2 regions of the Shewanella sp. SP1S1-7 genome follow, and region 1 is predicted to be linked to the other one. Evidence: predicted binding sites of a transcription regulator. Region 1 holds the regulator's gene; the other holds the start of a gene.

Region 1 (5,973 bases):
GGTGTTCGAGCCAAGATTCTCCATTGTGGCCGACAAGGCCGATGAATGGTACGCCATTCGCCCCGGAACAGACGTGGCCGTCGCCTTGGCGTTATGCCATGTATTGATTGAAGATAATCTTTACGACAAGGCATTTGTCGCGCGCTATGTGGAAGGCTTCGAAGCCTTTGCCGCCGAAGTGAAAGCCTATACCCCTGAATGGGCCGAAACCATCTCCGATGTGCCTGCCAAAGACATTCGTCGTATCGCCCACGAATATGCCGCTAAAGCGCCCCATGCTGTGGTCGATTTTGGTCACAGAGCCACCTTTACCACCGAAGAGTTTGAGATGCGCCGCGCCCTTTACGCCGCTAACGTCTTGATTGGTAACATCGAGCGTAAGGGCGGGATTTATATCGGCCAGAAACCCGGTGATTACAACAAGCTTGCCGGTGAAGCGGTTGCGCCCGTATTGGCAAAACCTGGCGTGAAAGACATGCCAAAACCAGCAGCGAAACGTATCGATCAGGTGGAAGAACAGTACGCCATGATGTGGACATCGGGCGGCGTTTACCAAACCATTCTCGATGCCACGTTAAGCGCTGTTCCTTACCAGTTACACGGCTGGGTGATGTCACGCACTAACCCAATGCAAACCATGACAGACAGGGCGCGCGTTGTTGAAGCGATGAAAAAGCTCGACTTTATCGCCGTGTGTGATGTGTATATCAGCGAAACCGCCGCCTATGCGGACGTGATTTTACCTGAGTCAACTTATCTTGAACGTGATGAAGAAATTGCTGATAAGTCAGGTAAAAATCCGGCCTATTATGTGCGCCAACGAGTCGTTGAAACCTTAGGTGATACTAAGCCTTCTTGGCAGATCTTTAAGGATGTGGGTGTGGCTATGGGCCTTGGCGAGTTCTATCCATGGGAAAACATGGAAACCCTGCAAATGCTGCAGGTGAACCGCGACACTGACCTGCTGCGCCGGATCAAAGACGAAGGTTTTGTGAGCTTCGGTAAGCCAATTATGTTGTGCGAGCCTAAGATGGTTGCCGAGTTTATTAAGGCATACCCCAATGCGCGACCTGCCGATGAAGACGGCACTTACGCCAGCGCACTCACCTTTAAAACCCCGAGTGGCAAGATTGAACTCACCTCCGCCAAAGTCGAAGCCATGGCACCGGGCCGTGGGGTGATCAAGTTCCGCGAAGTGAATCTTAAAAAAGCAGATGAGCTGTACTTTATCCAAGGCAAAGTGGCGGTGCACACCAATGGCGCCACCCACAATGTGCCTATGCTCGCTAACCTGATGTCGGATAACGCTGTGTGGGTTCACCCCGTCACTGCGGGCAAATTAGGGATCAGCAATGGCGACCCAATCCGCCTCACCAGCAGTGTTGGCACAGAAGAAGGCCATGCCTTAGTCACGCCGGGCATTCGCCAAGATACTGTGTTTGCTTACATGGGCTTTGGTTCTAAAAACAAAGAGTTGGTCAGAGCAACAGGCAAAGGTATCCACTGCGGTAACTTACTGCCGCACGTGACGGCTCCAGTGTGTGGCATGACAGTGCACACCACGGGCGTTACGCTGGCAAAGCGCTAATCGGAGGCTTAAATGAATAAACGATATGTAATGGTGCACGACGAGAATAAGTGCATCGGCTGCCAAGCTTGTAACGTGGCGTGTCGCAGTGAAAATGGCGTACCCGAAGGCGTTACTCGTCTGCAAGTGCGTGTGGAAGGCCCCTTTGGTGAGATGCCCAATCTGCACTTCAAATACCACAGGGTATCTTGCCAGCAATGTGAAGATGCGCCCTGCGTTAAGGTGTGCCCAACGGGCGCGGCCTATGTGGGTGAAGACGGCATTATCTCTATCCATACCGAGAAGTGTGTCGGCTGTATGTACTGTGTGGCAGCGTGCCCTTATAAAGTGCGCTTTATGAACCCAGAAACCAAGGCGGCGGATAAGTGTAACTTCTGTAAAGACAGTCGTTTAGCACGGGGCGAAGAGCCAGCGTGTGTGACTGTGTGTCCAACCGATGCCTTAGTGTTTGGCGATGCTAATGATCCGCAGAGTGAAGTAGCCATCATGCTCAACACTAAAATCACATACCAAGATAAAACCCATTTAGGCACTAAACCTAGGGTATATCGCGTTCCTACCAAAAGAGGGGGGATTTGATTATGAACAATACTTGGGGCGACATGGCGCAATATGATCCTGTCACTTGGCACTGGGTCATCGCCGTTTACCTGTTTATGGCGGGGTTATCCGCGGGCAGTTTATTGATTGGCATTGGTTTACGCTGGGCGAATAAGGAGCTCAGCGCGGGAGCCGAAAGCAGTATTCTTAAGGCGGCCGCCATTATTGGGCCTGTGGCAATTAGCTTAGGTCTAGCCTGCTTAGTGTTTGATTTAACCAAACCCTTCCACTTCTGGCTGATCTTAATTCACTATAACTTCCAGTCTGTGATGGCCATTGGGGTGCTGGCGCTGCTGGCGTATTCTCCCTTAGCCTTTGCGTACGCCATTATTGTGCTGCGGGATGACTTACCAAAATGGGGTTTGGGTTTCCTAACACCTATCGCTAAGTTACTTATGCCATTTCGAAAGCTGATTGAAGTATTGTTGTTTGTCCTCGCCATTGGCGTAGGGGCTTACACTGGCTTCTTAATTTCGGCGATGAATGCTTACCCTATGCTCAACACTGCGGTACTGCCTGCGCTGTTTTTAGTGTCGGGTTTATCGGCGGGCGCTGCGGCAAACGCGGTACTGGCACTCTTGCTGTTTAAGACTGACAGCCACGATAAAACTTTAGTCAAGATGCACGGTTTAGAGTTGCCTGTGATGGCGACTGAAATTCTGTTCCTGTTCATGTTGTTCTGCGCCTTGTACTTCAAGGGCGGCGCGGCGGCTGCGGCCTTAGCGTCGTTAACTTCTGGGTTATGGGCAAGCGTGTTCTGGATAGGCGTCGTCGGTATCGGCTTTGGTATTCCATTGCTGTTTATGCTACTACCTGCCGCGACTCGCCATACTAAGGGCGCAATGATCATGGTGGCTTGTGCGAGCTTAACGGGCGTACTCGCCTTAAGACACTTTATTGTGTACGCAGGGCAAAGCTATTTAAGCTGAGTGTAAGCTGGCTTTAGATATTGATAGATAAAGAAAAGCACTGACAATGTCAGTGCTTTTTATTGTTTGAATCTTCAGATGATTTGCCAATACAAGCAGGACACTTATTGGGGTAATAACTCGATAACCGACTTCACCGTTAGCACTAAGGCGCTGATACTGCACAGGACTAATGTCGCCATTTTAGTTTTATCTTTATCGACACTGCCCACTAATCGCCCCGCGACTAAATACCCTAAAAGCACTGAAGGCAGCAACATTAACGACAGCCACAGGTGCTTCAATTCTAATAAGCCAGTGATCGCCAGAATGACCATAGCTATGGTGGAACTAAAAATGAAGAAGGCCGACAGGGCGGCGCGAAACTGCGAGGCGTCTTTGCCTGACAATAGAATCGCCATCGGCGGGCCACCAATGGCGGCAATATTACCGAAAATCCCCGAGACGACGCCCGCCCCAAAGAGGGTTTTCTTATTCACTGGCAGGCTGAATTTATACAGGCTGAGGATAACCGCGACTGCCACAATGGCGGCGATGGATAACCCGAGTATGGGCTGAGGCGCAAACAGCAACAGACTCGCACCGATAAAACCACCGGGCACGCGACCTATAAGCGCATATTGCAAGCCATTGAATTCTAAATGACCACGTTCCCGGAATAAGGTCAGTAGCGAGATGGTAAATCCCATGGCAATAACGGGACCCGGTACGAGCTGAGGATCGACGATATACAGCAAAGGACTGGCGACAACCGCTAGGCCAAACCCAATCAGGCTCTGGGTTAAGGCGCCAAGAAACACAATCAGTGAGGCCAAGGCGAGAGTCTGTGGATCTATCATAGAAAACATAGGATTTCCTATATCCCAAACCACCTCAAGATGGTGAAATTTAAAGTTTGAAGTCGCTTGGGTATAAACAAAAAGGGATCGTTAACGATCCCTATTGATGAGCACTGTGATATGACTTTAAAAGCGACGAGTCGCTATTCCATGTCTTCCCACTCGATTCCCATTTGATCCATCAACAACTTGGCTTCTGCAGGAATGCTGTCTGGGTTATCTTTTGACAGATCTTCATCGTTGGGCAATGGCTGGCCAGTGTAGGCGTGCAAAAATGCCTCACACAACAGCTCGCTGTTGGTGGCGTGACGCAAATTATTGACCTGACGACGAGTACGTTCGTCCGTGAGGACCTTAAGCACTTTGAGCGGAATAGACACAGTAATTTTTTTTACTTGTTCATTCTTCTTGCCATGTTCAGCATAGGGGCTGATGTATTCCCCATTCCATTCAGTCATTGACTCACCTGTTATAACGCTAAATTCGGGGCAGATTTTAAACCCTTACAAAGAACAGTCAAATTATTGCTACTATTTCTTTGTGATTGCAAACAGATTTCTTTATGTTCAGACGTCTAAACGTCTTCACGCCTATTGACGATGGCGTTGTGCTTAGGTACATTTAGACGTCCAGACATCTCTATCAGTCTACCGAATTTAGGAGTCCACCCATGGCAGAGCGTCAATTAGCCACACTGGCAGTGCGTCAGGGTATCGAAAGCGATACTCAATATGGTGCAGTTGTGCCACCGATTTATTTGTCGACTAATTACGCCTTCGATGGTCATAAAAATCCCCGCGAATTCGATTACAGTCGTTCAGGCAACCCAACGCGCTGCATTTTAGGCGAAGCATTAGCGCAATTAGAAAAGGGCGCCACTGGCATAGTGACCTGCACTGGCATGGCGGCCATCACCTTAGTGACCACTTTGCTCGGCCCCGATGATCTATTGGTTGTGCCCCATGATTGTTACGGCGGTTCTTACCGTTTATTTACTAATTTAGCGAAGAAAGGCCAGTTTAAGCTGATTGTGGTCGATCAAACCGACAGCCAAGCGTTAACCGCAGCGATCGCACAAAATCCTAAGATGGTGTGGCTCGAAACCCCATCGAACCCGCTATTGCGAGTGGTGGATATCGAGGCCATTGCCAAGGCGAGCCATGAGGTCGGCGCGCTAGTCGTGGTCGATAACACTTTTTTATCGCCGATATTGCAACAACCCCTATTGTTAGGCGCAGATATCGTTATCCACTCCACCACTAAATATATCAATGGCCACAGCGATGTGGTTGGCGGCGCAGTGGTGGCTAAAGATGCACAAATCGGCGAAAGCTTACATTGGTGGTCGAACACTCTAGGCTTAACGGGATCGGCTTTTGATAGTTACTTAACCCTGCGCGGCCTACGCACCTTAGCGGTGCGAATTCGTGAACATCAAGCCAATGCCCAGCGCATTGTTGAGGTATTAACGCAAAGCCCTGTGGTGAGCAAAGTTTATTACCCCGGTCTTGCGGATCACCCAGGTCATGCGATTGCAGCCAAGCAACAACAAGGCTTTGGCGCTATGCTGAGTTTTGAGCTCAAAGGCGGCGAGGCCGAAGTGGTGGCCTTTTTAGGTGCACTCAGCTTATTTAGCGTGGCGGAAAGTTTAGGTGGCGTTGAAAGTTTGGTGGCCGTGCCCGCAACTATGACCCACAGAGCCATGGAGCCGCAGGCGCGTTTTGAGGCAGGCATTAAAGACACCCTATTGCGTCTATCGGTGGGTATTGAAGATGCCGCCGATTTAGTTGCAGATATTCAAGCAGGATTAGCCGCCGTTGCGGCTTGTCAGTAGAGGAATAATAGATGGCACGTTGTCACTTACATAAATTTGGTGGCTCCAGTTTAGCGGATGCCGATTGTTATCGCCGAGTCGCCCATATCCTGTTAACCCACGGTCATAGCGATGACCTTGTGGTGGTCTCTGCGGCGGGTAAGAGCACGAATTTCCTGTATAAATTATTAGCGCTGCGCGACG
Region 2 (5,973 bases), on a different contig from region 1:
CCAAAAGTGGTCATGCCAACAACAGTGCCTTCAAAACCAACGTACTTGTACCAGAAATCGGTATGCGCCGCTTCGATAGCCACACGTTTAGTCACTGCGCGTGGTAATACCGATTCTTTATACGCTGCATCTTGCTTATCGAACTCAGTTGTCGATGGCATAGAAACTACGCGAACTTGTTTACCTTGCTCAGTTAATGCAGCCGCAGAATCCATCGCCAATTGTACTTCGCTACCGGTTGCGATCAGGATCAGTTCTGGTGTACCCGCACAGTCTTGCAGTACATAAGCACCTTTAGCCACGTTGGCTAATTGCTCAGCGGTACGCGCTTGGGCTTTGAGGTTTTGACGGCTGAAAATCAGTGACGTTGGCGCATTCCGACGTTGAATCGCAGCTTTCCAAGAAACCGCTGTTTCTGCCGCATCACATGGGCGCCATACGGCCATATTTGGCGTCATACGCAGGTTAGCTAATTGCTCAACTGGCTGATGCGTTGGACCATCTTCACCTTGACCGATAGAGTCATGGGTATAAACGAAGATGTTTTGAATGCCCATCAGCGCCGACATGCGGACTGCGTTACGTGCGTATTCCATGAACATCATGAAAGTTGCGCCGTAATTGATGAAACCACCATGCAGCGAAGCACCGTTCATAATGCCGCTCATGCCGAATTCACGCACGCCGTAGTAAATGTAGTTACCGGCAGGATCGTCTTGAATACCTTTAGAACCTGACCACAGTGTCAAGTTAGAACCCGCTAAGTCAGCAGAGCCGCCTAACAGTTCAGGTAACATAGCACCGAAAGCACCGATGGCATTTTGTGAGGCTTTACGGCTCGCAATCCCTTCGGCTTTGTCCTGTGATGCTTGCACGAATGCCTGCGCTTTTTCTTCGAAATCAGCAGGTAATTCACCTTTCAGTACACGGCGCTCGTATTCAGCAGCCAGTTCTGGGTGAGCTGCGCTATAAGCCGCAAACTTCTCGTTCCATGCCGCTTCACGGGCAGCACCAGCTTCTTTGGCATCCCAACCCGCATAAACGTCAGCAGGGATTTCAAATGGCGCATGTGGCCAGCCAAGGAATTCACGGGCTGCTGCGATTTCCGCATCGCCTAATGGCGCGCCGTGGCAATCGTGGCTGCCTGATTTGTTAGGTGAACCAAAACCGATAATGGTTTTGCAGCAAATCATGGTTGGTTTATCGGTAACCGCTTTCGCCGCTTCGATAGCAGCACGGATTGCCGCGCTATCGTGACCGTCAACACCGGCAATCACATGCCAGCCGTAAGCTTCAAAACGCTTTGGCGTATCATCGGTGAACCAGCCTTCAACATGGCCATCGATAGAAATACCGTTGTCATCCCAAAATGCGACCAGTTTGCCTAGACCTAAAGTACCGGCTAATGAACAGGCTTCGTGGGAAATACCTTCCATCAAACAGCCGTCGCCGACGAAGCAGTAAGTGTAGTGATCAACGATATCGTGACCATCACGGTTAAACTGTGCCGCTAAGGTTTTTTCAGCAATCGCCATACCGACAGCATTGCTGATGCCCGCGCCGAGTGGACCCGTTGTGGTTTCAACACCTGGGGTGTAACCGTATTCTGGGTGACCCGGGGTTTTTGAATGCAATTGACGGAACTGTTTCAGCTCTTCGATTGGTAATTCATAACCTGTCAGGTGAAGTAAAGAGTAGATCAGCATTGAACCGTGACCGTTAGAAAGGACGAAACGGTCTCTATCTACCCATTTAGGATTGGTCGGGTTGTGCTTAAGGAAATCATTCCACAGCACTTCAGCAATATCTGCCATACCCATTGGGGCGCCGGGATGGCCTGAATTTGCTTTTTGAACTGCATCCATACTTAACGCACGGATTGCGTTTGCGAGTACTTTACGGGAAGACATGCTCTCTCCTGCTTGTTTGTGGGGTCTAGCGGGCAATTTGGATGCATATTTTCCCCTACATGCCAGTGTGACGCAAACTAAAATTATCATTCACTCAGCAAAAGATGGCCGAATCGTAAACTCGCAGAAACAAGCTAGTCACTTTACTGGCATTTACTTGAGTGGGCATCGCAAGGATCACTTGTAATGGAGAAATAAATTTCTCAAAAATCGAGCAAACTTAATGCTATGAAATATAAGAAAAATAACCTATTTAAGACTGAGCGCAGTCGTTTTCAGGTCACAATCTGAGAGGATTTTTTCTCACTGGGGGTGATCGGCAATCAGATTTAAACTAAAATAGCCGTCTAGATGTAGATGCTTCTACACGTTTGAATGCTAACGACGAGATTTTCCTACTATGGCAAAGCACTTGTTTACTTCTGAGTCGGTCTCAGAAGGTCATCCCGATAAGATTGCAGATCAGATTTCTGATGCTGTGCTAGATGCAATTCTGGCTCAAGATCCAAAAGCACGCGTGGCGTGTGAAACTTATGTCAAAACTGGCATGGTATTAGTCGGTGGCGAAGTCACGACTTCTGCTTGGGTTGATATCGAAGAAATCACCCGTAAAACGGTGCGTGAAATTGGTTATACCCACTCAGATATGGGTTTTGATGCAGACTCGTGCGCGGTATTAAACGCCATTGGTAAGCAATCACCTGATATCAATCAAGGTGTAGACCGTGCTGACCCTGCTGAGCAAGGTGCAGGCGACCAAGGGTTAATGTTTGGCTATGCCAACAACGAAACCGACGTCCTAATGCCAGCGCCTATCACTTATGCCCACGCATTAGTGAAGCGTCAGTCTGAAGTGCGTAAAAACGGCACCCTGCCTTGGTTACGCCCAGATGCGAAAAGCCAAGTCACGTTTGCCTATGATGATGGCAAAATTGTCGGTATCGATGCCGTCGTATTGTCGACTCAGCACAGAGATGACGTTTCACAAGCCGACTTAATTGAAGGCGTGATGGAAACCATCATCAAACCAGTATTACCGGCTCAATGGCTAAACAAAGACACTAAGTTCTTTATCAACCCAACTGGCCGTTTTGTTATCGGTGGCCCAGTAGGCGATTGCGGCTTAACCGGTCGTAAGATCATCGTTGATACCTATGGCGGCATGGCCCGTCATGGTGGTGGCGCATTCTCTGGTAAAGATCCATCAAAAGTGGACCGTAGCGCGGCATACGCTGCTCGTTATGTGGCAAAAAACATCGTTGCAGCAGGTCTTGCTGATCGTTGTGAAATCCAAGTGTCTTACGCTATTGGTGTGGCAGAGCCGACTTCTATCAGCATCGAAACCTTCGGTACGGGTAAAGTGTCTGAAGATTTGCTGATCAAGTTAGTACGTCAACACTTCGAACTGCGTCCATACGGTTTAACGGCCATGCTAGATTTAGCACGTCCAATTTATCAAGCGACTGCCGCTTATGGCCACTTTGGTCGCAGCGAATTCCCTTGGGAAGCAACGGACAAAGCTGAAGCACTGCGCGCTGACGCGGGTTTATAATCGGTTTCGATTAAAACCCATTAAGATTGCAAAATATAAAAACCGCTACCCAGCGGTTTTTTTATGCCTGCAATTTGGATTCCCCAAAGCAAGATAATTGTATCGCCAGTTGTGCAGCATTCATTGTCATTGTTTCCCCTGTGACTCGTCACCTCTTTGTTTAACAAAAAGCGTCCCTAAGGGCTCAACTAAAACATCCTGTTTTAGAAGATCACAGGTGCAACAATGCCAACCCTCCCCAACCCTCTAGCTGTTCGTTCAGCTAAAAAGCTATTACCCCAAAGCAAGATAACTTTATCGTCAGTTATGCAGCATGAATTGTCATTGTTTCCCCAGTGACTCGCCGTAAATATATCCCTATAGGCTCGACGACGGCATCCATGCCGCCAACGGTCACAGTTGCAACAATGCCAATCTTAACTAACACTTCTGCTGTTCGTTTAGCTAAAAAAATATTGCCCCTAAGTGCGCCACGGCTCGAAGATCAGCCCTTTGTTATCTGATAATTTGAGATACTTAAAGTAATGGGTACCCAAAAGAAAGACCTGACCATGAGGGATTGCAAAAATCGTTACAGTGAATCAGACTTACCTAGTTTGGTTCACGGGCTGAACACCATCATTTCACGTTAGCTTTTGGCTAAAGTGCTTTCTATAGTGTACTTGTAAAAATCGAACACTCAGTAAAATCGGCGTTTATAGTTTATTTTAGAGTTGCTTCCAACATAGCTCTAACATCGTTAGTTTCCCGCAAACGTTTTACGCCAAGCACTTGGGCTAACTTGAAAACGTTGATTAAAATGTTGCCTAAATGACGTTGCAGTCTGAAAACCAACCATTTCAGACACTTTTTCTACAGGAAGTCGTGTACTTTCAAGAAGCTCAAGGCTACGTTGCAGACGAGCGTTCACAAGCCATTTTCCAAATGACATACCGGTAGCGTTGTTGAAATGCCGAGTAAAGGTACGGCGACTCATAAATAATTGGTCTGCTAAATCAGCGATGGAATATTGTTTGTCGAGGTTTTCACGTAAATAATCCAGTAACCGATTGACCTCTGCATCTTGAGTTGATTTTGGGATGGGTTGTGCAATAAATTGTGCCTGGCCGCCTTCTCTGTGTGGAGGTACAACTAAGATGCGCGCAACTTTATTCGCTGTTTTTGTCCCATAAAAAGACCTCACAATATACAAGCAACAGTCTAAAGCGGCTGCAGTACCTGCGGAAGTGACTACACGGTCGCTTTCAACATAAAGTGCGTTCGTATTTAGCTTTATATTTGGAAAACGAACAGTAAAATCGTCCTCTGCCATCCAATGAGTTGCCGCTTCTTTTTCATCTAATAGCCCTGAGTAGGCTAATGCGTAAGCACCATAGCAAAGCCCCACGACCGTAGATCCTCTTTCATGAGCTCTAACCAATACTTCAGAAATATTGGAAGCAGGCGGACTTTCTAGGTCATGCCACCCTGGAATGACGACTATATCTGCCAACTCAACGAGTTCTAATCCACCATCAGGCTGGACTGTCATCCAATTGTCAGAGTGTTGTGGCTTACAATCAATTGACACGATCTTTAAGTCAAAAATGGGTTTGCCATCTGGCTGCATCGAAAAAACGGCTTGAGGCACAGCGACATGAAACACGCTGAAATGAGGGTAGAGAATCAAAGCGACAGTTGGTACTTGCATGTGCAAAGCGCTCCCAAGTGAATCGTCATATCATTATTTGGCCCAATTGTTTCGATATTTGTCACTTGGGTCAATATTCCATCTCGTAAATACCGAAGATAATGTCTCATATTAATCAACCGCCAAAGAGATACATTATGAAAAACAAAGCTATCACCATCCTATTTACCTTAGGGCTTGCAACCATCATAAATAGCACCAATGCATTAGCTGAATCGGCTCCAACGCTGCATTCAGAACCACAGCAGGTTCAGTTTCAGCATATTCGAAATGCAACATCTAAACTCACTTATGGTGACACAACATTTTTAATAGACCCTATGCTGGCAAAGAAAGATACCTATTCTGGTTTTGCCGGTACTTACCGTAGTGAAATACGTATACCAATGATCGATTTACCCATGTCAGCTAAAGCTGTAATTGACAATGTAGACGCTGTTATTGTCACTCACACACATCTTGATCATTGGGATGATGCAGCACAAAGTGTAATTCCTAAAACGATGCCTTTATTTGTTCAAAATGAAGAGGATGCAAATACTATTCGCGCTCAAGGCTTTAAAGATGTGCGTGTGTTAGGCATTAAAACTCAGTTCAATGGTATTAGTTTAACCAAAACAGGTGGGCAGCATGGCACGGATGAAATGTATGCAATCCCAGAGTTAGCTAAATTGTTAGGAGAAGCTATGGGGGTGGTGTTACAAGCAGATAATTACAGTACTGTATATTTTGTCGGTGATACCATTTGGCGTAATGAAGTGGAAAATGCTCTAAATGAATTTAAGCCTGAAGTAGTTGTTCTTAACACAGGTGATGCTCGT

What was found. Region 1 encodes MetJ, which represses methionine synthesis genes. Its sites were predicted from a motif close to TAGACGTCTAGACGTCTA; they were not measured.
Region 2: the regulator MetJ is predicted to act here: its motif matches at 2,251-2,268, upstream of metK (methionine adenosyltransferase).

The regions. Positions count from the first base shown of each region.
Region 1 is NZ_JAUOEU010000007.1:100,660-106,632, reverse strand. It holds gene phsA (thiosulfate reductase PhsA) at 1-1,588, shown strand, start outside; gene Q4Q49_RS07990 (4Fe-4S dicluster domain-containing protein) at 1,601-2,167, shown strand; gene nrfD (NrfD/PsrC family molybdoenzyme membrane anchor subunit) at 2,170-3,117, shown strand; gene Q4Q49_RS07980 (sulfite exporter TauE/SafE family protein) at 3,222-3,965, opposite strand; gene metJ (met regulon transcriptional regulator MetJ) at 4,100-4,414, opposite strand; gene metB (cystathionine gamma-synthase) at 4,627-5,790, shown strand; gene Q4Q49_RS07965 (bifunctional aspartate kinase/homoserine dehydrogenase II) at 5,802-5,973, shown strand, end outside.
Region 2 is NZ_JAUOEU010000003.1:206,065-212,037, reverse strand. It holds gene tkt (transketolase) at 1-1,910, opposite strand, end outside; gene metK (methionine adenosyltransferase) at 2,311-3,462, shown strand; gene Q4Q49_RS04255 (helix-turn-helix domain-containing protein) at 4,202-5,152, opposite strand; gene Q4Q49_RS04250 (MBL fold metallo-hydrolase) at 5,290-5,973, shown strand, end outside.